Regions from separate parts of the Streptomyces sudanensis genome, predicted to be linked through region 2. Evidence: riboswitches for the same ligand, from Rfam matches in the RefSeq annotation. Region 2 holds a riboswitch; the other holds the start of a gene.

Region 1 (8,640 bases), 4.2 Mb from region 2:
GAGCGGCGGTGGGCCGCCGGATCCGACGTGCGGCACGCCGCGTACGGGCCCGGCTGGGTGCAGGGCAGCGGACTCGGCCGGGTCACCGTGCGGTTCGAGGAGCCCGGGTCGGCGCCCGGCAGGGTGCGGACGTTCCGGACGGACGATCCGGAGCTGGCGCCGTCCGGCCCGCTGCCGCTGGTGCCGGGCGGGTGTCAGCCGCCGCCCGCCGGCGCGTCGGCCCCCTTGCCGGAGGAGGGCGCGGACGGCAGGGCCAGACCGTAGTGCCGGTACAGCAGGAGTTCCTGCTCCGGCGAGAGGCGCCGGCCCACCCCGAGGCCCGGGGCCTGCTTGACCAGGGCCTTCTCGTACGGGACGCGCAGGTCGCCCTCGACGAACTCGCTCGGCCGCAGGGGGACGAACGCGTCGCGGCCGAAGAGGCCCGTCCGCACGGCCGCCCACCCGGGGACGCCCGTCACGTCGTCCAGGTAGACCTCGTCCACCGTGCCGATCCTGTGGCCGTCGCGGTCGAACGCCCTGCGCCCGATCAGGCTGCGCGGGTCGATGTCGCTCTGCACCGTTCCTCCGGTCGGTCGGGAGTGGTCCGTGAACACCACGAAACGGCACAATGGTGAGGTCGGCCACTCGGGGAAACGGCTTGGAACCGCGCTGGTAGGCTGGCTACGGCTGCTGACCCCGTGCGGGAGAGTCCTCCGGAGAAACCGTTCGGAGGCGCCGAAGGAGCAAATCCTCCCCGGAATCTCTCAGGCCCCCGTACCGCACGGACGAGGTCACTCTGGAAAGCAGGGCGGGAGTCGGACGGCACCCGCCCTCACCGACGGTGAAAGCCGCGCCCCCGCCGGGGCGCGCGGCGAAGCTCTCAGGTCGAGATGACAGAGGGGGAGGCCGTCCGGGCACCCGCGCCGCGGTGCCCCTCGCAGGTCGCTACGACCAGGAGGCCCCCGTACATGACCGCCAACCGCATTCCGCTCTCCCAGTTGGAGCGAGGCACCCCCTTCGAGCAGCGCCACATCGGCCCCGACGCCGAGGCGTGCGCCAAGATGCTCGCGCAGGTCGGCTACGGCTCGCTCGACGAGCTCACGGCGGCCGCGGTGCCGGACGTGATCAAGAGCACCGAGGCGCTCGGCCTGCCCGAGGCCCGCACCGAGGCCGAGGTCCTCGCCGAACTGCGCTCCCTCGCCGACCGCAACCAGGTCCTGGCCCCGATGATCGGCCTCGGCTACTACGGCACGTTCACGCCGCCGGTCATCCTCCGCAACGTCATGGAGAACCCGGCCTGGTACACGGCGTACACGCCCTACCAGCCGGAGATCTCGCAGGGCCGCCTGGAGGCCCTGCTCAACTTCCAGACCGTGGTCGCCGACCTGACCGGCCTGCCCACCTCCGGCGCGTCCCTCCTCGACGAGGGCACCGCGGCCGCCGAGGCCATGTCCCTGGCCCGGCGCGTCGGCAAGGTCAAGAACGGCGTCTTCCTGGTCGACGCGGACGCCCTGCCGCAGACGATCGCCGTCATCGAGACCCGTGCCGAGCCGACCGGTGTCGAGGTCGTCGTCGCCGACCTGAGCGAGGGCATCCCCGCCGAGATCGCCGAGCGCGGCGTCTTCGGCGTCCTCGTCCAGTACCCCGGGGCCTCCGGCGCCGTCCGCGACATCAAGCCGCTGATCGACGCCGCCCACGAACTGGGCGCCGTCGTCACCGTCGCCGCCGACCTGCTCGCGCTGACCCTGCTCACCTCGCCCGGCGAGCTCGGCGCGGACATCGCGGTCGGCACCACCCAGCGCTTCGGCGTCCCGATGGGCTTCGGCGGCCCGCACGCCGGCTACATGGCGGTCCGCGACACCTTCGCCCGCAGCCTCCCCGGCCGCCTCGTCGGCGTCTCCGTCGACGCCGACGGCAACAAGGCCTACCGCCTCGCCCTCCAGACCCGCGAGCAGCACATCCGCCGCGAGAAGGCCACCAGCAACATCTGCACCGCCCAGGTGCTCCTCGCCGTCATGGCCGGCATGTACGCCGTCTACCACGGCCCCGACGGCCTGAAGGGGATCGCCCGGCGCACCCACCGATACGCCGCGGTCCTCGCGGCCGGCCTGCGCGCCGGCGGCGTCGAGGTCGTCCACGACGCCTTCTTCGACACCGTCACCGCACGGGTGCCCGGCAGGGCCGCCGAGGTCGTCGCCGCGGCCCGGGAGGGCGGCGTCAACCTCCACCTCGCCGACGCCGACCACGTCTCCGTCGCCTGCGACGAGACCACCGGCCGCGCGCAGCTCTCCGCCGTCTGGGCCGCCTTCGGCGTGAGCGGCGACATCGAGGCGCTGGACGCCGAGACCGCCGACGCGCTGCCGGAGGCGCTGCTGCGCACCGACGAGTACCTGGCCCACCCGGTCTTCCACGCGCACCGTTCGGAGACCGCGATGCTGCGCTACCTGCGCAAGCTCGCCGACCGCGACTACGCGCTGGACCGCGGCATGATCCCGCTCGGCTCCTGCACGATGAAGCTGAACGCGACCACCGAGATGGAGCCGGTCACCTGGCCCGAGTTCGGCCAGATGCACCCCTTCGCCCCGGTGGAGCAGGCCGAGGGCTACCTCACGCTCATCCACGAGCTGGAGGACCGCCTCGCCGAGGTCACCGGCTACGACAAGGTCTCCCTCCAGCCCAACGCCGGCTCGCAGGGCGAGCTCGCGGGCCTCCTCGCCGTCCGCGCCTACCACCGCGCCAACGGCGACGCGCAGCGCACGGTCTGCCTCATCCCGTCCTCCGCGCACGGCACCAACGCCGCGTCGGCCGTCATGGCGGGCATGAAGGTCGTCGTCGTCAAGACCGCCGACGACGGCGAGGTCGACGTCGCGGACCTGCGCGCCAAGATCGAGCAGTACCGCGACGAGCTCGCCGTGCTGATGATCACCTACCCGTCGACGCACGGCGTCTTCGAGGAGCACGTCGCCGACATCTGCGCCCAGGTCCACGAGGCCGGCGGCCAGGTGTACGTCGACGGCGCCAACCTCAACGCGCTCGTCGGCCTGGCGAAGCCCGGCAAGTTCGGCGGCGACGTGTCGCACCTGAACCTGCACAAGACGTTCTGCATCCCGCACGGCGGCGGCGGCCCCGGCGTCGGCCCGGTCGCGGTCCGCTCCCACCTCGCCCCGTACCTGCCCAACCACCCCCTCCAGCCGACCGCCGGCCCCGAGACCGGTGTGGGCCCGATCTCGGCGGCGCCGTGGGGCTCGGCCGGCATCCTGCCGATCTCCTGGGCGTACGTACGGCTCATGGGGGGCGAGGGCCTCAAGCGCGCCACGCAGGTCGCCGTCCTCGCGGCGAACTACATCGCCAAGCGCCTGGAGCCCCACTTCCCGGTCCTGTACACCGGCCCGGGCGGTCTCGTCGCGCACGAGTGCATCATCGACCTGCGGCCGCTGTCGAAGGAGACCGGCGTCAGCGTCGACGACATCGCCAAGCGCCTGATCGACTACGGCTTCCACGCGCCGACCATGTCGTTCCCGGTCGCCGGCACGCTGATGATCGAGCCGACCGAGAGCGAGGACCTCACCGAGCTCGACCGGTTCTGCGACACGATGATCGCGATTCGCGGCGAGATCGAGAAGGTCGCGTCGGGCGCCTGGCCGGCCGACGACAACCCGCTGCGCAACGCCCCGCACACGGCGGCCGCGCTCGGCGGCGAGTGGGACCACGCCTACAGCCGTGAGGAGGCCGTCTTCCCGGCCGGCGTCTCGGCCGCGGACAAGTACTGGCCGCCGGTCCGCCGGATCGACGGGGCCTTCGGCGACCGCAACCTCGTCTGCTCCTGCCCGCCTCTCGACGAGTACGACGCCTGAGACGGGCGGCACGGGTGACAGGCGCCGGGCCGGTACGGAGGGGATGTCCTCCGTACCGGCCCGGCGCCGTCGCGCTGTTCCCGTCCCTGCGGCCGTGCGGCCGTGCGGCCGTGCGGCGCCGGTCAGGCGGCCCTGACGATCCGCGCCGCGGCCGGGGGCCGGTGCGGCGCGATGACCTGCCCGTCCGGCAGCAGTTCGCCCGTGTCCTCGAAGAGCAGGACGCCGTTGCACAGCAGGCTCCAGCCCTGTTCGGGGTGGTGCGCCACGACACGGGCGGCTTCCCGGTCGGGGGAGTCTGCGGTCGGGCAGGGTGACTGGTGCTGGCACATGGCTGGGTTCTTTCGCTGCGGTGTGGAGTCTGTTCTGCGGCTCGACGCGGTGTCCATGGCCGCCCCCCGTCCTTCGGTCGGTCTGTCCCCAGTCTTGCCCCACGCGGCTGTTTCCGCAGGGATTTCGCGGCGCGCTTCTGCCCGCTGGAGGCCTTATCACCCGCGTGGGTGGTTCAGCGCAACCCCCTTGCCGATCCGGGTGGTTCGACAGGGCCAGGGCGGACTAGCCCGGACGGGCCAGAGGGCGCGCGGTGGTGCCGTACGCCTTCCGGAAGGGGCGCCGGCGCGCGGCGCGGCGTCAGGCGGTCGAGCCGAGCAGCGGCGGCGGCGCGAGCCGTACGGCGAGCCGCGGCATCAGGTCCGCGACGCGGTGCGGGCGGTGCGCGGCTATCCCGGGCGGCGCGGGGGTCAACGGGATCAGCACGTCCGCCGGGTCGGGCGCGCCCTCGGCGGGGTCGGCGTCCGGATCGCCGTGCAGCCACAGCGTCAGCATGTACAGCTCCGGCACCGACAGCAGGCGCGGCTGCCAGGGCGACGCCGACACCTCGGCCTGGCGCAGCGCCCGCTCCGTGGAGGCGAGGTAGGGGCCTTCGGAGAAGTGCGAGAAGGTCCAGCCTCCCGCCGTGCGCAGGACGTCCGCGGCCGCCAGGGTCACCTCCCCGCCGCGGACCAGGAACCGCCACCCCGCGAGCCGGGTCGCGGGCGCGCCCGTCGGCGCGGTGACGCCGAGGACGTGGACGGGAAGCGGCAGCTCCGCTCTGAGCGGCACCTGGACGGAGCGCAACGCGGGTGTGCCGGCCTCGCGGAGGGAGGGGGAGCCGAGGGCCGCGAGAACGCGGTGCAGGGCGGGCACGGGGGCCTGGGAGACGTGAAGCGGCATGGTGGGTCGCCTCTCGATCAGGAGGGCAGGAGGGTGGGGCGTGCGTGGGTGCGGAACGGCGCTGCCGGCGACGGGGCCGTGGAACCCCGGGGCGCCATGCCGGGGCGCCAGGTCTCAGCCTCGTGGACGGAGTTTATACGACACTTGTTCACGCCGTGTTTCCGCTAACCGTTTTCCATGGCACCGTCAAGACTGCAATCCGCCTTGGATTCGTAGCAATTTCCGCTGAATCATCCCCGGGCCCGAAGCTGCTGCCTGCAATTCCGTCCACCGGTGGACGGCCGGATCTCCCCGGCTTTTTCCGCCATCCCGTCCCGCGGTATAAGCCCGCCGCGCCATGCCTCCGGAATGTGCCGGGCGCCCGCCCGTGCCAGCCTAGTGGCGAAGCCCTCGCCGCGAGGGCGTTACGGATCGGCCGGGCGGGGCATCATCGTCCCTGACCGAGCGGCGACGTCGCGTGCCGCCCACTTGAGGAGGGACGCTTCGATGGGGGAGAAGGTCGTGGCAGTCAGGTTCGACCTGGCCGATCGGCAGAGGTACCGCAGGAAACTCCGGGACTGCCTGGAGGCGCTGGAACGGCTGCTGGCGGAGAAACGGTTCGACCGCCCCAGAAACCTGATGGGGCTTGAGATAGAACTGAATCTCGCGGGCGCCGACGGGCTTCCCCGCATGATGAACACGCAGGTTCTGGAGCGCATCTCCAGCGGGGATTTCCAAACGGAACTCGGGATGTTCAACCTGGAAGTGAACGTCGCCCCGCACCGGCTCGCCGGGCATGTTTTCTCACAGCTCTCCGAGGAACTTCGGACGGGCCTGGCGTACGCCCACCGCAAGGCCGGGGAACTGGGCGCGGGCATCGTGATGATCGGCATCCTGCCCACCCTCACCCAGCGCGACGTGGACCTCGTCAACCTCTCGGACGTCGACCGCTACACGCTGCTCAACGAGCAGGTCGTCGCCGCCCGCGGCGAGGACTTCACGCTGGAGATCGAGGGGGTGGAGCGGCTCGGCTGCACCGCGGCCTCCATCACCCCGGAGGCCGCCTGCACCTCCGTGCAACTGCACCTCCAGGTCACCCCGGCGCGCTTCGCCGACGTGTGGAACGCGGCGCAGGCGGTCGCCGCGGTGCAGATCGCGGTCGGCGCCAACTCGCCGTTCCTCTTCGGCCGCGAGCTGTGGCGCGAGACCCGGCCGCCGCTGTTCCAGCAGGCCACGGACACCCGCCCACCCGAGTTGCAGGCCCAGGGGGTGCGGCCGCGCACCTGGTTCGGCGAGCGGTGGGTGGACTCCGCGTACGACCTGTTCGAGGAGAACCTCCGCTACTTCCCCGCGCTGCTGCCGCTGTGCGGCGACGAGGACCCGCTGCGCGTCGTCGACACCGGCGGCGTGCCCTCGCTGCGGGAACTGGTCCTGCACAACGGCACCGTGTACCGCTGGAACCGCCCCGTGTACGGCGTGGTGGACGGCGTCCCGCACCTGCGCGTCGAGAACCGCGTCCTGCCCGCCGGCCCCACCGTCGACGACGTCGTCGCCAACGCCGCCTTCTACTACGGGCTCGTCCGCGCCCTCGCCGAGGACCCCCGGCCGGTGTGGCGGCGGATGCCCTTCGCGGACGCCTCCGACAACTTCGACACCGCCTGCAGGCACGGCATCGACGCCGAACTGCGCTGGCCCCGCCCCGGGCGCGGCGGTGTGGCCGCCGTGCCCGCGGTGAGGCTGGTACGGGACGAACTGCTCCCGCTGGCCGCGGCCGGGCTGGACGCGTGGGGCATCGAGCCCGCCGACCGCGACCGCTGCCTCGGCATCATCGAGGAGCGCTGCCGCCGGCGCTTCAACGGCGCCTCGTGGCAGGTCGAGACGTTCCACCGGGCCCAGGAGGCCGGTCTGGGCCGGGAGGAGGCACTGGCCCGCACGACACGCCGCTACCGGGAGCTGTCGCTGGCCGGCGAACCGGTCCACACCTGGCCCGTCTCCCCTCCGGGGCCGTAGGGGCACCGGACCCGCCGAGGGCGCCCGGGCCCCGCCGGGGACCCCCTCCGCGCGCCCCGCGCGGCCGTCGGGCAAGCTGGGACGACGGGATCGACGGGCCGAGTCACAGGGAGGCGCGGGTGGGGGCAGGCGCGGGACGGACGGCGGGCGCGGTCGCCGCGCCGCCGGCGGGCGGGTCGCGCGGGATCCTGCGGTCCGAGACGCTGATCGTGCTCGCCCTGTCGCTCGGGGCGAGCGCGGTCTCGTCGCTGATCAGCTTCGTCGGGGCGCTGACCAAGCCGGGCGGGCTGAAGGACCAGGCGGCCACGCTCAACGGCTCGTACGCGCCGGGCCGCCCCTGGCTCGACCTCGCCTGGCAGCTGTTCTCCCTCGCCACCGCGCTCGTGCCGGTCGTCCTCGTCGCGCACCTGCTGCTGCGTGAGGGCGCCGGGCTGCGCACGATCGGCCTCGACCGCCGCAGGCCCTGGTCCGACCTCGGGCGCGGGACGCTCCTCGCGGCCGGGATCGGCAGCGCCGGGCTGGTGTTCTACCTGGTGGTGCGGGCGGTCGGGGCGAACCTCACGGTGGTGCCCGAGGCGCTGCCGGGGGAGTGGTGGAAGTACCCGGTGCTGGTCCTCTCGGCGATCCAGAACTCCCTGCTGGAGGAGGTCGTCGTCGTGGGCTACCTGCTGCGCAGGCTCGGCCAGCTGGGCTGGTCGCCGGTGGCGGCGCTCGCCGCCAGCTCGATGCTGCGCGGTGCGTACCACCTGTACCAGGGCGTCGGCGGGTTCGTCGGCAACCTGGTGATGGGGGTCGTGTTCGTCCTGCTGTACCGGCGGTGGGGGCGGGTCGGGCCGCTCGTCGTGGCGCACGCGCTGCTCGACGTCGTGGCCTTCGTCGGGTACGCGCTGCTGGCCGGCCGGGTGGGGTGGCTGCCCACGGCGTGACCCCGGCCGGGTCCGCGGGCGGCGCCGGGCGGCCCGCCGGCCCTCACACGCGCAGATCGCCCTCGATGACGGTGACCGCCCGGCCGGTCAGCAGGGTCCGCTCGCCTCGCAGCGCGGTGCGGACGACTCCGGTGCGGTCGCCGCCCTGCAGCCCGGTCAGCTCTGCGCGGCCGAGACGGGCCGACCAGAAGGGGGCCAGGGCCGTGTGCGCGCTGCCCGTCACCGGGTCCTCGTCGATCCCCAGGCGCGGGAAGAAGCAGCGCGACACGAAGTCGTGGCCGCCCCCGGGGTCCTTCGCCGCGGCGGTGGCGATGACGCCCCGTTCGCAGAGGCCCGCCAAGGCGCGCAGGTCCGGCGCCAGGGCGCGTACGGCCTCCTCGTCGCGCAGCTCGACCAGCAGGTCCCCGACGTGGGCGGCGGTGTCGTGGACCGAGACGACCTCCGCGCCGAGCGCCCCGGCGAGCCCCGCCGGCGGATCGACCGGGGTGAGCGTGGAGGTGGGGAAGTCCATCGTGACCGTGCCGTCCCCGGCGACGTCCGCGGTGAGGACGCCGCAGCGGGCGGCGAAGCGCACGGGGCCGCCGGCCAGGCCGGCGGTGTGCAGCACGTGGGCGGTGGCCAGCGTGGCGTGCCCGCACATGTCGACCTCGGCGGCCGGGGTGAACCAGCGCAGCGCCCAGTCC
Region 2 (14,403 bases):
AGCCGGCGCGGCCGGGGCACAGGGCCGCTGGCCGCCGTCGCCGGAATGCTGTTGTTGCTCGTCACCGCGTGCGGAGGCGGGGACCCGGCGGACGCGGGGAAGGGCGGCGCGCCGGGCGGGAACGGCTCGGGGCAGGCGGGGAACGCCGCCTCGCGGGCCGTGGTCGCCGTGGCGCCGAAGGACGGCGCCGACGCGGTCGCCACCAGCGGCGCGCTGAAGGTCACCGCGCGGAACGGCAGGCTGACCACGGTCACCGTCACCGACCCCAAGGGCCGGCCCGTCGAGGGCGCCCTGTCCAAGGACGCCACGAGCTGGCAGCCGGTCAGGCACCTCGCGGGGGCCACCCGGTACAAGGTGCACGCGGTCGCCGAGGACGCGGAGGGCCGCGAGTCCGCCAGGGACACCACGTTCACCACGCTCGCCCCGAAGAACACCTTCATCGGCCACTACACGCCGGAGGACGGCCAGACCGTCGGCGTCGGCATGCCCGTGTCCATCAACTTCAGCCGGGGCATCACCAACCCGGAGGCCGTCGAGGCCGCCGTGAAGGTGACCGCCGTGCCGGCCGTGCGGATCGAGGGCCACTGGTTCGGCAACGACCGGCTCGACTTCCGCCCGGAGAAGTACTGGGCGCCCGGCACCCGGGTGACCGTCCAGCTCGACCTGGACGGCGTCGAGGGCCGCCCCGGGGTCTACGGCAAGCAGAGCAAGAAGTTCAGCTTCACCATCGGCCGCAGCCAGGTCTCCACCGCCGACGCGAGCGCCAAGACCATGACGGTCGTCCGCGACGGCAAGACGATCAGGACGATCCCGATCACCGCGGGCGCCCCGTCCACCACCACGTACAACGGCCAGATGGTCATCAGCGAGAAGTACAAGGTGACCCGGATGAACGGCGCGACCGTCGGCTTCGGCGGCGAGTACGACATCAAGGACGTGCCGCACGCGATGCGCCTGTCCACCTCCGGCACTTTCGTCCACGGCAACTACTGGGCGTCGCCGGGGACCTTCGGCTCGAAGAACGTCAGCCACGGCTGCATCGGCCTGCGCGACGTGCGCGGCGCGCACGACGGCTCGATGCCCGCCGCCTGGTTCTACGACAACTCGATCATCGGCGACGTGATCGTCGTGAAGAACTCCGAGGACAAGCAGATCCAGCCGGAGAACGGTCTCAACGGCTGGAACATGCCCTGGTCGGAGTGGGTCGCCTGACCCGGCGGCGGACCCGCCCGCGGGGACCGGTGCTGTGACGAACCGCACCGGTCCCCGCGGCGTTAACGGCGGCTAACCTGCCCCGTATGACAGTGACTCTCGAAGTTTCCGCGGGCGTGGGCACCATCCGCCTGGACCGCCCCCCGATGAACGCGTTGGACGTCGCCACCCAGGACCGGCTCAAGGAACTCGCCGAGGAGGCCGCGGGCCGCGACGACGTCCGCGCCGTCGTCCTCTACGGCGGCGAGAAGGTGTTCGCCGCCGGGGCGGACATCAAGGAGATGCAGGACATGGACCACACGGCCATGGTGCTGCGCGGCAAGGCCCTGCAGGACTCCTTCACCGCCGTCGCCCGCATCCCCAAGCCCGTGGTCGCCGCGGTCACCGGCTACGCGCTGGGCGGCGGCTGCGAGCTGGCGCTGTGCGCCGACTTCCGCATCGCCGCCGACAACGCGAAGCTGGGCCAGCCCGAGATCCTGCTCGGCCTGATCCCCGGCGCGGGCGGCACCCAGCGGCTCGCCCGCCTCGTCGGCCCCTCCAAGGCCAAGGACCTCATCTTCACCGGCCGCCACGTCAGGGCCGACGAGGCCCTGGCGATCGGCCTGGTCGACCGGGTCGTCCCCGCCGCCGAGGTGTACGAGCAGGCGCACGCCTGGGCGGCGAAGCTCGCGCAGGGCCCGGCGCTCGCCCTGCGCGCCGCCAAGGAGTCGGTGGACGTGGGCCTGGAGACGGACATCGACACCGGCCTGGCCGTCGAACGCAACTGGTTCGCGGGCCTGTTCGCCACCGAGGACCGGGAGCGCGGCATGCGCAGCTTCGTCGAGGAGGGCCCCGGCAAGGCCAAGTTCCTCTGATCGCGGGCCGCCCGGGCTGTCCAGGCCGCCCGGGCCGCCCGGGTGGCGTTCCGGCCCGAGGTCGAGGAGGAGTCGCCGGCGGTTCCACCGTACGAGTGGTTTGGGGCCCCTCGGGGAACCGCCGGGACGACACGGGTCGGCCATCTCCGCCACCCGGTCGGCGCCGCGCGTCCTCGCAGGTCGGCGCAGGTACAGTCGTTGTCCTGTGCTGGTGTCATATGCCGTTCGCGGGCCGCGGGAGCACCGCTTCCGCCGCCCCGAATCCCGCGGAACCGCTCCGCGGGCCCCGTCGGACGGCCATGATGGAGGGCATGGCGGGGCTTGATGGTGTGGAGCGACCGTGGCAGTGCGGCGGTGCCACCGGGGCGAGGCGGGCGCCCTCCGCGGACGACGGGCAGGCCCTCAAGGCCCTTGAGCGGTACGGCGATCCGAGCGCGGGCGAGGTGCGGCTGCCGTCCCGCCCCGAGTCCGCCGCGATCGCCCGCCGGCTCACCCGGTGCGTGGTCCTGCGCGTCTGGTCGCTCGGCCCGCAGGCCGCCGAGGACGCGGTCCTGCTCGTCTCCGAACTCGTCGCCAACGCCGTACTGCACACGGGCGCCCGCGAGGTGGGTCTGCGCATGTACCGCCTCCGCGGTGGCCGGATCCGGGTGGAGGTGCGCGATCCGTCGCGCGGCCTGCCCTGCCTCATGCCCGCGCGGGGCACCGACGTCGGAGGGCGGGGACTGCGCGTCGTCGACGAGCTCTCGGAGCGCTGGGGCGTCGACCTCCTGCCGCGCGGCAAGAGCTGCTGGTTCGAACTGAGGGTCGTCGACCGCTGAACGCGCGGAAGCCCCCTGCGCACCGTCGTGGGGCGCGGCGGGGGCTTCCGGACGGGGCGCCGCAGACGGGAACAGGGGTGTGTCCGGTGGCGCCGACGACGACCTGGCCCGGGTCAAGGGAGTCGTACGACTCGACTATGGCAGACACGGCCCTCGCCGCCAAACGCCCAGGCGGCTACATAGTCAATCAAAGCCGACATTTGCTTGAGGATTCGAAGGTGACATGGGGCACTCGCCTGGAAAACCGCGAGTGACTACGGGGTCAGTCGAGTGCTTTCGGAGTGCCGGGTGCTTCCGGGCCGACCAGGCCGACGATCCGCGAAGTCGGCGGGGCGCTGAGCCGAAACCGCCTGCCGAACCTCCCGTCCGACCCCCCGTCCGGGCCGCCCCCGGTCCGGACGGCGTCCCGGGTGGTCCGGTCGCGGCAGGGGCGCCCCCCACCCGCGGCCCGCCGCGTCCGGCCGCCGCCCCTGCCGCTACCCTTGCCGCCGTAGCACAGACATACGAAGGGGTGGAGCGATGGCGGACATCGAGGCCGCGCGCAAGGCTTTCGACCGTTACGACGTGGACGGCGACGGGTTCATCACGGCCGCGGAGTACAAGAGCGTCATGGCGCAGCTCGGCGACTTCCACGTCACCGAGACGGTCGCCCAGGCGGTCATCAACGCCCAGGACGGCAACGCCGACGGCAAGCTGAGCTGGGACGAGTTCCGGGCGCGCCTCACCGGGGCCTGAGCCGCCCCGCACGCCCCGGGGGGCGTCACCGTCGCGGTTGTCACGGGTGACGCCCCCCGGGCGTGCGCGGAGCCGGACGGGAGCCGGTGGGAGGGCGGGGCGGCTTCGGCCCCGGCCCCGTCCCGGCCCCGTGGCGCCGGGACCAGAACGCCCCGGCACCGTCCGCTCAGCACTCGATGATGTTCACCGCGAGGCCGCCGCGGGCGGTCTCCTTGTACTTGACCGACATGTCCGCGCCGGTCTCCTTCATCGTCTTGATGACCTTGTCCAGGGAGACCTTGTGGCTGCCGTCGCCCCGCATCGCCATCCGGGCCGCCGTCACGGCCTTCACGGCGGCCATGCCGTTGCGCTCGATGCACGGGATCTGGACCAGGCCGCCGACCGGGTCGCAGGTCAGGCCCAGGTTGTGCTCCATGCCGATCTCGGCGGCGTTCTCCACCTGCTCGGGGGAGCCGCCCAGGACCTCGGCGAGGGCGCCCGCCGCCATCGAGCAGGCCGAGCCGACCTCGCCCTGGCAGCCGACCTCGGCACCGGAGATGGAGGCGTTCTCCTTGAACAGCATGCCGATCGCGCCCGCCGCGAGGAGGAAGCGGACGACGCCCTCCTCGTCGGCGCCCGGCACGAAGTTCACGTAGTAGTGCAGCACCGCCGGGATGATGCCGGCGGCGCCGTTCGTCGGGGCGGTGACGACCCGGCCGCCGGCGGCGTTCTCCTCGTTGACCGCCATCGCGTACAGGGTGATCCACTCCATGGAGAGGGCCTGGGCGTCGCCCTCGGAGCGCAGCTTGCGGGCGGTAGTCGCGGCGCGGCGGCGGACCTTCAGGCCGCCCGGCAGGATGCCCTCGCGCGACATGCCGCGGTCGACGCACTCCCGCATGACGCGCCAGATCTCCAGCAGGCCGGCGCGGATCTCGTCCTCCGTGCGCCAGGCCTTCTCGTTCTCCAGCATCAGCGCGGAGATCGACAGGCCGGTCTCGCGGGTGAGGCGCAGCAGCTCGTCGCCCGTGCGGAACGGGTACTTCAGGACGGTGTCGTCGAGCTTGATCCGGTCCGCGCCCACGGCGTCCTCGTCGACGACGAACCCGCCGCCGACCGAGTAGTACGTCTTCTCCAGCAGCGTCGCGCCCTCGGCGTCGTACGCCCACAGGGTCATGCCGTTGGCGTGGTACGGGAGCGCCTTGCGGCGGTGCAGGACCAGGTCGGCGTCGAAGTCGAAGCCGATCTCGTGGGCGCCGAGCAGGTTGATCCGCCCGCTCTCCTTGATCCGCTCGACCTGCTCGTCGGCGCTCTCCACGTCGACGGTCCGGGGCGAGCTGCCCTCCAGGCCCAGCAGGACGGCCTTGGGGGTGCCGTGGCCGTGGCCGGTGGCGCCCAGCGAGCCGTACAGCTCGCAGCGCACCGAGGCCGTGGGGGCGAGCAGGCCGTCGTTCTTCAGGCGGTGCACGAACATCCGGGCCGCCCGCATGGGGCCGACGGTGTGGGAGCTGGACGGGCCGATGCCGATCGAGAACAGGTCGAAGACCGAGATGGCCACGGGAGTACTCCTTGGGGTGGTGGACGCCGCCGTCTGCCGCGGGGGTGGTGCAGGGAGGGGCTGGGTGGTGGGGTGCGCACGGCACGGGGCACCGCACCCACTGTCCCCAGTGTGCGCGATGCCCCGCGGTGCGGTCTGTCGGGTACCCGGCGCCGGGGCGCCGGACACTCCTACAGGCCGGGGTAGAGCGGGTGCCTGGCGGCGAGAGCCGTGACCCGGGCCTTCAGCGCCTCCGCGTCGTACGACGGCTTCAGCGCCTCGGCGATGACGTCGGCGACCTCGGAGAAGTCCTCGGCCTGGAAGCCGCGGGTGGCCAGCGCCGGGGTGCCGATGCGCAGGCCCGACGTGACCATCGGGGGGCGCGGGTCGTTCGGGATGGCGTTCCGGTTGACCGTGATGCCGATCTCGTGGAGGCGGTCCTCGGCCTGCTGGCCGTCGAGCTCGCTGTTGCGCAGGTCGACCAGGACGAGGTGCACGTCCGTGCCGCCGGACAGGACGGAGACGCCCGCCTCGGCCACGTCGGCCCGGACCAGGCGCTCCGCGATGATCCTCGCGCCGTCCAGGGTGCGCTGCTGGCGCTCCTTGAACTCCTCGCTCGCCGCGACCTTGAAGGAGACCGCCTTGGCCGCGATGACGTGCTCCAGCGGGCCGCCCTGCTGGCCGGGGAAGACCGAGGAGTTGATCTTCTTGGCGAGCTCGGCGGTCGACAGGATGACACCGCCGCGCGGGCCGCCCAGCGTCTTGTGCGTGGTCGTGGTGACCACGTGGGCGTGCGGCACCGGGTTCGGGTGGAGCCCGGCCGCGACCAGGCCCGCGAAGTGGGCCATGTCGACCATCAGGTACGCGCCGACCTCGTCGGCGATCCGGCGGAACGCCGCGAAGTCGAGCTGGCGCGGGTACGCCGACCAGCCGGCGATGATCAGCTTCGGCTTGGCCTCCTTGGCGAGGCGCTCGACCTCGGCCATGTCGACCTGGCCCGTCGCGTCGTCCACGTGGTACGCGACCACGTTGTACAGCTTGCCGGAGAAGTTGATCTTCATGCCGTGGGTCAGGTGCCCGCCGTGGGCGAGGTTCAGACCCATGATCGTGTCACCCGGCTTGAGCAGGGCGAACATCGCCGCGGCGTTGGCCTGCGCGCCGGAGTGCGGCTGCACGTTGGCGTGCTCGGCGCCGAACAGCTCCTTGATGCGGTCGATGGCGATCTGCTCGACCACGTCGACGTGCTCGCAGCCGCCGTAGTAGCGGCGGCCGGGGTAGCCCTCGGCGTACTTGTTGGTGAGGACGGAACCCTGGGCCTCCATGACCGCGACCGGAGCGAAGTTCTCCGAGGCGATCATCTCCAGGGTGTTCTGCTGGCGGCGGAGCTCGGCGTCGACGGCGGCGGCGACATCCGGGTCCAGCTCGTGGAGGGGGGTGTTCAGAAGCGACATCACGCGGTCCCTACGGGTGTGGGTGTCGGACGGGTCAGCCGGCGAACTCGGTGTACTCGTCGGCGGAGAGCAGGTCGTCCGGCTCCTCGGTGACGCGGACCTTGAACAGCCAGCCGCCCTCGAACGGCGCGCTGTTCACCAGCGAGGGGTCGTCCACGACCTCCTGGTTCGCCTCGACGACCTCGCCGCTGACCGGCGAGTACAGGTCGCTGACGGACTTGGTGGACTCCAACTCGCCGCAGGTCTCGCCCGCGGTGACGGTGTCGCCCACCTCCGGGAGCTGGACGTACACGACGTCGCCCAGGGCGTTCGCCGCGTGCTCCGTGATGCCGATCGTCGCGACGCCGTCCTCGGCGGGCGACAGCCACTCGTGTTCCTTGCTGTAGCGCAGCTGCTGGGGGTTGCTCATGGTCTGGATTCTCCTGTACGGGCGTGGGTGGTGGTGAACGGGGAGGGGGGTACGGGGTCAGGCCCGGCGCCGCGGGGGCGGCACCGGCGAGCGTGTCACTTCTGCCGCTTGTAGAACGGCAGCGCCACGACCTCGTACGGCTCGTGGGTACCGCGGATGTCGACGCCCACGCCCGGCGTGCCCGGAGCGGCGTACTCGGCGTCCACGTAGGCCATGGCGATCGGCTTGCCCAGCGTCGGCGACGGGGCGCCCGAGGTGACCTCGCCGACCACCCGGCCGCCGGCGACCACGGGCATCCCGGCGCGCGGCACGCGGCGGCCCTCGGCGACCAGGCCGACCAGCTTGCGCGGCGGCGCGGTCTCGGCGCGGGCGGCGGCCTCCTCCAGCGCGGCGCGGCCCACGAAGTCGCCGGCCTTCTCGAACTTCACGACCCGGCCCAGGCCCGCGTCGAAGGGGGTCAGGTCGGTCGTCAGCTCGTGCCCGTACAGCGGCATGCCGGCCTCCAGGCGGAGCGTGTCCCGGCAGGACAGGCCGCACGGGATCAGCCCGGCGCCCTCGCCCGCCTCGGTCAGCGCCTTCCACAGGGTCTCGGCGTGCTCCGGCGCGGTGAACAGCTCGAAGCCGTCCTCGCCGGTGTAGCCCGTGCGGGCGATCAGCGCCGGGACGCCGGCGACCGTGCCGGGCAGGCCCGCGTAGTACTTCAGGCCGTCCAGGTCGGCGTCGGTGAGCGACTTCAGGATGCCGGGCGACTCGGGGCCCTGGACGGCGATCAGCGCGTACGCGTCGCGGTCGTCGCGGACCTCGGCGTCGAAGCCGGCGGCGCGCTCGGTCAGCGCGTCCAGCACCACCTGGGCGTTGGAGGCGTTGGCGACGACCATGTACTCCTGCTCGGCGAGCCGGTACACGATCAGGTCGTCGAGGATGCCGCCGTCCTCGCGGCAGATCATCGTGTAGCGGGCGCGGCCCACGCCGACGCCGCCGATGTTGCCGACCAGGGCGCGGTCGAGGAGGTCGGCGGCCTGCGCGCCGGTGACGGTGATCTCACCCATGTGGGAGAGGTCGAACAGGCCGGCCCTGGTGCGCACGGCGGTGTGCTCGTCGCGCTCGCTGCCGTACCGCAGCGGCATGTCCCAGCCGGCGAAGTCGGTCATGGTCGCGCCCAGCGAACGATGCAGCGCATCGAGGGCCGTGCGGCGGGGGGAAGTGCTCATGAAAGGGCTCCCAGGTCCGGGGCATGAATGGCGAGGACGATCCTCCCCATCTGTCATCGGAACCTGAGAGGTTCGCCGCGACCCCGGCCGGGAGCGCGGCTTGCACCTTGGGTGGAGCGGCGCCCCGGCGGTACGGGGAACGGCTCGCTTTTCAGATCTGCCTCATCCGTGCGGTGCGGGGCCTGAGAGATTCAAGGGAGGAACTTGCTCCTTCGGCGCCCGGGCCGTCGCCGGCCCGGAACTCTCCCGCACGGATTCGAGCGGCCTGTATGCGGTTGTCGGCGCGCACATCATCGCACGAGGGCCCGGATCGGCAAACCCTCGGCTTGTCGGCGAATCGCCCCTACCCTATTACTGTTTCTTTACACTTCTCGGGCAGGCTGTGGGGGAGCCGAGCTCGGGAGGGCCATCATGTCGCAGCGGTCCGGCGCGTACGCCACGACCGCGGGGGTGCCTCCGGCGCTGCCCGCCCGCACGGCCGCCGTCCCGGTCCTCCGGGACCTCAGGGGGCGCGGCGGGCGCGTCCCGTGCGAGCTGGCCTTCGCCGAGGCCGACGTGGTCGTCGTCTCCGGACTGCCCGGCAGCGGCAAGTCCACCCTCATCCGGCGGATCGCCCCCGACCGCGCCGTCGACTCCCAGGACGCCCGCGACCGCTGGGAGAGTCGCATGCCGCACCTCCTGCCGTACGCCGCCTACCGGCCCCTGGTCCGCGCCGCCCACTACGCCGGCCTGCGGGCCCGGCTGCGCGCCGGCCGGGGCGTCGTCGTCCACGACTGCGGCACCCAGTCCTGGGTGCGCCGCTGGCTCGCCCGCGAGGCCCGCCGCCGGGGCGGCACGCTGCACCTGGTGCTCCTCGACGTCGACCCCGACACCGCCCGCGAGGGCCAGCGGGAGCGGGGGAGGGGCGTCTCCTCCTACGCCTTCGCCCGGCACCGCAGGGCTGTCGGCCGGCTCGTCCGCGACGCCGAGCGGGGCGTCCTGCCTGCCGGCTGCGGCTCCGCCCTCCTCCTCGACCGCGCGGCGGCCGCGGCCCTGACCCGGGTCCGCTTCCGCTGATCCGGCGCCCCGCGCCCCGCGCCCCGCGCGCTAGGGTGCCGAGGCAGGCACCGGACGACCGGGAAGGACGCAGGGACACCGTGGACACCGCACCCGCCGCAGTCGACGCCGCATGGCCGTCCAACGAACTGGAGGAGGTCCTGTCCGCCTCCGTGGGCCAGGGCGCCGCCGGTGCCCGCATCGTCGAGGTCCTGGGCCGCAGCCCGGTCTGGGTGCCCCTGCCCGAGGGCGGCTCCCCCGAGAGCGCCGGCCCCGGGGCGCCCGGTCTCGACCTCCCCACGCTGGAGCTGGACGGCCTGCCGTACGTGCCGGTGTTCACCTCCGAGAGCCAGTTCCGCGCCTGCGCCGGCGGACACATGGCGTACGCCGTCGCCCCGGCCGTCGAGTTCGCCCGCGGACTGCCGCCGCAGCTCGGCCTCGTCCTCAACCCCGGCGGCACCGTCGGGGCGCCCCTCCCGCCGCCCGCCGTCGCCGAGCTGTGCCGCGTCGGACGCGGCCCCCTCGACGGGCCCGCGTCCGGGGCGCGCGTCCGGCTGTTCGAACCCGACTGGCAGGACGACCCCGTCGGCTTCCTCTCCGCCGCGGGCGCCGAGTTCGAGGCGACCGGGGCGGTGCTCACCGCCCGGCGCGCCCTCGCCAGCGTCGAGGGCGATCCCCCCGCCCTCTTCGTCGGCGTGCAGCTCCTCTCCCCGGAGACCGCCGACCGCACGGCCCCCCTCGACGCCCTCGGCCGCGCCCTGGGCGCCGTCCCCGTGCCCTGGCCGGTCAACCTGGTCCTCCTCGACATCGCCCACGACCCCGTCGGCGACTGGATGCTCCGAAAGGTGCGCCCCTTCTACCGCCGCGAGCGCGGCTCCTGACCGGGCGCCCCCTTAAGCTGGACCGGAAGTCTGCGAACGAGGGGCGGGATCGGGTGAGCGCATCAGGCACGGCGGCGGGCGGCGGGGCCTCCTCCGGCCGGGCGGAGCCGGGACCTTCGGGGAAGGTCGAGGACATGCTCCGGCAGGTCGCCCCCGGGCGTTACGACGCGTACGAGGCGCTGCTCCACGCCCTCGCCGAGGGGCAGGTGTGGATGCTGCTCTGGCACGGCCAGGCCGGATCCCCCGACGCCCAGTACGGGAACATGCAGGTCGACGGCCTCGGTTACGCCCCCTGCGTCACCTCCGCCCGGGAGCTCGCGGTCTCCGGCTGGAGCCGTGCCCACGAGGTCGCCGCCGTCCGCGACGTGGCCCGCGCCCTCTACCCCGACCGGTGGGGCGTCTGGCTCAACCCGCACGCCCCCGGCGGGGGCGTCGGCGTCCCCTGGGCCGACCTGCGCCGGATCGCGACCGGCCTGGACCGCATGCCGGCCGGTCCGCTGCGGCTCTCCGAGCCCGCCGTCGAGCTGCCGCAGTTCTACGGCCTGCTCACCCAGAACGCCCACCGCACCCCCGCCGTGCGCTCCCTGCGCCGCGCCTGGGTGCAGCCGTCCCTGGGCGGCCCGTACCTCGCCATCGGCCTCGACCTCTACGACACGGACCACGCGTCCGTCGAGACGGTCCGCGCGATGATGCGGCAGTCCGTCGCGGCCGTCCCCGACGGGCTGCCCGTGTCGACGGTCGCCATGTCCGACGGGCACGATCCGGTCGCGCTGTGGCTGCGCGCCAACGCCCGCCCCTTCTACGACCGCGAGGCCCACCTCGCGCCCCGGCCCGGACCCGCCGCCTACGGCTACCCGCAGCAGGGCTGACCTCCCGTCGGGCGCTTCCCGCCCGGCCCGCCGCACGGCGGCCGGCCGGGCCCGGCGGGAGGCTTGTCCGGGATGGGGGCGATTTGGTGACCGTCCGGGTCTCGACTAGGTATCACCGGTATCCGGACTGTTCTCCACGGTGCAACCCGTAGGTAGTGTTCGGCCGGTCAAGACCTCGCTCACTAGGCCAAACCAGGGGTGGCCCATGCGAATTTCCCAGTCCCGTGCGGTCCGGGCGGTCACCGCGGCGCTCGCCGTCGGAATGATCGCTACGGGCTGCGCCAGCGAACGCGGCAAGGACAGCAACGGCAAGGACGGCGGCAAGGACACGTTCGTGTTCGCCGGCGCCGGCGACCCGAGCTCCCTCGACCCTGCCCTCGCCAGCGACGGCGAAACGTTCCGCGTCACGCGGCAGGCCTTCGAGGCGCTGCTGGAGCACGAGCCCGGCGGCAGCAAGCTCGTCGGCGGCCTGGCCGAGAAGTGGTCCAGCGACCCGTCGGGCAAGGTGTGGACGTTCAACCTCCGCAAGGGAGTGAAGTTCCACGACGGCGAGGCGTTCAACGCCGCCGCCGTCTGCGCCAACTACGACCACTGGTTCAACTGGACGGGCACCTACCAGTCCAGCGCGGTCTCCTACTACTGGCAGTCCATCATGGGCGGCTTCGCGAAGAACGAGGACAAGGAGGCCCCCAAGGCCAACTACAAGTCCTGCACCGCGAAGGACCCCCAGACGGCCGTCATCGAGGTCCACGAGCCCTCCGCCAACCTGCCGGGCGGCTTCTCCCTCCAGGCGCTGGCGATCCACTCGCCGAAGGCGCTCAAGGAGTACGCGAAGCAGGCCGTCGGCGGCTCCGACGACGCCATCACGTACCCCAAGTACAGCCAGGAGCCGGGCACGGTCGCCGGCACCGGCCCCTACCGGATCACCGGCTGGAACAAGGGCAACAAGGAAGTCACCCTCGAGCGCTTCGACGACTACTGGGGCGAGAAGGCCAAGGTGAAGAACCTGGTCTTCCGCACCATCGACACCGAGGAAGGCCGCCGCCAGGCCCTCCAGGCCGGCGACATCGACGGCTACGACCTGGTGTCGCCCGCGGACGTGAAGACCCTGGAGGCCGAGGGCTTCGAGGTCCCCACCCGCGACGTGTTCAACCTCCTCTACGTGGGCTTCTCCCAGGAGAAGAACCCGGCGCTGAAGAAGCCCCAGGTCCGCCAGGCCATCGCGCACGCCATCGACCGCGAGAACATCGTCAAGACGCAGCTGCCCGAGGGCGGCAAGGTCGCGACGCAGTTCATGCCCGACACGGTCGCCGGCTGGTCGGACAAGGTGAAGACGTACCCGCACGACGCGAACAAGGCCAAGCAGCTGCTGGCCGCGGCGGGCGAGTCCAAGCTGAAGGTCGAGTTCTGCTACCCGACCGAGGTCACCCGGCCCTACATGCCGGCCCCGCAGGACATCTTCGAGCAGATGAAGTCCGACCTGGAGAAGGTCGGCGTCACCGTCACCCCGAAGCCGCTGAAGTGGGCCCCGGACTACGTGGACGCCACCGAGGCCGGCGCCTGCGCCCTGCACATGCTGGGCTGGACCGGTGACTTCAACGACGGCTACAACTTCATCGGCACCTGGTTCTCCGAGTACGACAAGCAGTGGGGCTTCAAGGACCCGGCCGTCTTCGGTGCCGTGACCGGCGCCTCGAAGATGACCGACCCGGTCAAGCGCGTCGAGGCGTACAAGGCCGCCAACCAGAAGATCATGGAGTACCTGCCGGGCCTCCCGATCTCCTCGTCGCCGCCCGCCATCGCGTTCGGCAAGAACGTCAACCCGCCGAAGGTCTCCCCGCTGACGCAGGAGAACTTCGCCGAGGTCTCCTTCAAGTAACCGCCGTCTCACGCGGGTCCGCCCGGTCACACCGCAAAAGTGACCGGGCGGACCCGCATCTCACGCACACGCAAGAAAGGGGCATGCGGGGTGCTGCGACTCGTCGTACGAAGACTGCTACAGCTGATACCCACCCTGCTCGGCCTGTCGGTTCTGCTCTTCCTGTGGCTGAACCGGCTGCCCGGCGGACCCGCCTCGGCGATCCTGGGCGAACGGGCCACGGCGGCCGATGTGGCGCGCATCAACCGGGCCCTCGGGCTCGACCAGCCGATATGGGTCCAGTACTGGCGCTTCCTGGAGCGCGTCGCGCACCTGGACCTGGGCACCTCGACCCGGACCCGCCAGCCGGTGTGGGACGAGTTCGTCCTGCGTTTCCCGGCCACCGTGGAGCTCAGCCTCACCGCGATGCTCATCGCGGTCGTGATCGGCATCCCCCTCGGCTACCTCGCGGCCCGGCGCCGCGGCGGCTGGCTCGACGTGGCCTCGGTGTCCGGTTCGCTCTTCGGCATCTGCGTGCCGGTGTTCTTCCTCGGCATGATCCTCAAGGGGATCTTCGCGGTGCAGCTCGGCCTGTTCCCCAGCTTCGGGCGGATGACCACCGGCATCGACGCGACCGAGATCACCGGCTTCGCCGTCCTCGACGGCCTGCTCACCGGGGAACTGGACGCCGCGGGAGACGCCCTGTGGCATCTGATCCTGCCGGCGCTGACCCTCGCGTCCATCCCGCTGGCCGTCATCGTCCGGATGACCCGCGCCAGCGTCCTGGAGGTCCTCGGCGAGGACTACGTCCGCACCGCCGAGTCCAAGGGCCTGGAGAAGGGCGTCGTCCGCGTCCGCCACGTGCTGCGCAACGCGCTGCTGCCCGTCGTCACGGCCATCGGCCTGCTGACCGGCTCCCTGCTGTCCGGGGCGGTCCTCACCGAGTCGGTGTTCTCCTTCAACGGCATCGGCAACTTCATCCGCCTCGCCATCGACGCCCGCGACTACCCGGTGCTCGTCGGCTTCATCATGTTCATCACGATGGTGTACGTCGTCATCAACCTGCTGGTGGACCTCGCGTACAGCCTCATCGACCCGAGAGTGCGGGTGAACTGACGTGTCCACCAAGACGGACAAGATCGACCGCCTCGCGGAACTCACCCAGAACGCGGACCACACCTCGGGCGGCAGCCTGTGGCGCGAGGCGTTCCGCCGGCTCAAGGGCAGCAAGATGGCCCTCATCGGCGTCGGCATCATCGGCCTGTTCGTGATCGTCGCCGTCGTCGGCCCCTGGCTCGCCCCGCACTCCCCGACCGCGCAGACCTGGCGCGGCGAGGTCTTCCCCAACCAGGGCAAGTTCGTCGGCGTGCGCGACGGCAACCTGTTCGGCCTGGACCACCTCGGCCGCGACACGTTCTCGCGGATCCTCGTCGGAGCCCGGCAGACGCTCCTCGTCGGCGTCGTCTCCATGCTGATCGGCCTGCTCGTCGGCGCGCTGATCGGCATGCTGTCCGGAGCCGCCGCCACCCTCGGCGGCAAGCCGGGGCAGCGCGTCGA

The links. A riboswitch is a leader RNA that binds a small molecule or an ion and turns the genes downstream of it on or off. The one in region 2 is predicted to bind glycine.
Region 1: it holds a riboswitch for glycine, as region 2 does, so the genes downstream of both, gcvP (aminomethyl-transferring glycine dehydrogenase) here and gcvT (glycine cleavage system aminomethyltransferase GcvT) in region 2, are expected to answer to the same signal.

What each region holds. Positions count from the first base shown of each region.
Region 1 covers NZ_CP095474.1:4,674,962-4,683,601, forward strand. The annotation lists partial or broken gene MW084_RS21660 (DNA polymerase IV) at 1-264, shown strand, start outside; gene MW084_RS21665 (PRC-barrel domain-containing protein) at 195-557, opposite strand; glycine riboswitch at 671-769, shown strand; glycine riboswitch at 771-883, shown strand; gene gcvP (aminomethyl-transferring glycine dehydrogenase) at 948-3,833, shown strand; gene MW084_RS21675 (DUF5999 family protein) at 3,956-4,162, opposite strand; gene MW084_RS21680 (hypothetical protein) at 4,461-5,042, opposite strand; gene MW084_RS21685 (glutamate-cysteine ligase family protein) at 5,529-7,031, shown strand; gene MW084_RS21690 (CPBP family intramembrane glutamic endopeptidase) at 7,151-7,957, shown strand; gene MW084_RS21695 (PhzF family phenazine biosynthesis protein) at 8,001-8,640, opposite strand, start outside.
Region 2 covers NZ_CP095474.1:438,976-453,378, reverse strand. The annotation lists gene MW084_RS01940 (L,D-transpeptidase) at 1-1,212, shown strand, start outside; gene MW084_RS01935 (enoyl-CoA hydratase/isomerase family protein) at 1,299-2,066, shown strand; gene MW084_RS01930 (ATP-binding protein) at 2,366-2,884, shown strand; gene MW084_RS01925 (EF-hand domain-containing protein) at 3,404-3,619, shown strand; gene MW084_RS01920 (L-serine ammonia-lyase) at 3,786-5,153, opposite strand; gene glyA (serine hydroxymethyltransferase) at 5,324-6,583, opposite strand; gene gcvH (glycine cleavage system protein GcvH) at 6,618-6,992, opposite strand; gene gcvT (glycine cleavage system aminomethyltransferase GcvT) at 7,088-8,203, opposite strand; glycine riboswitch at 8,365-8,462, opposite strand; gene MW084_RS01900 (AAA family ATPase) at 8,615-9,259, shown strand; gene MW084_RS01895 (enhanced serine sensitivity protein SseB) at 9,340-10,119, shown strand; gene MW084_RS01890 (enhanced serine sensitivity protein SseB C-terminal domain-containing protein) at 10,173-10,988, shown strand; gene MW084_RS01885 (ABC transporter substrate-binding protein) at 11,194-12,867, shown strand; gene MW084_RS01880 (ABC transporter permease) at 12,958-13,962, shown strand; gene MW084_RS01875 (ABC transporter permease) at 13,964-14,403, shown strand, end outside.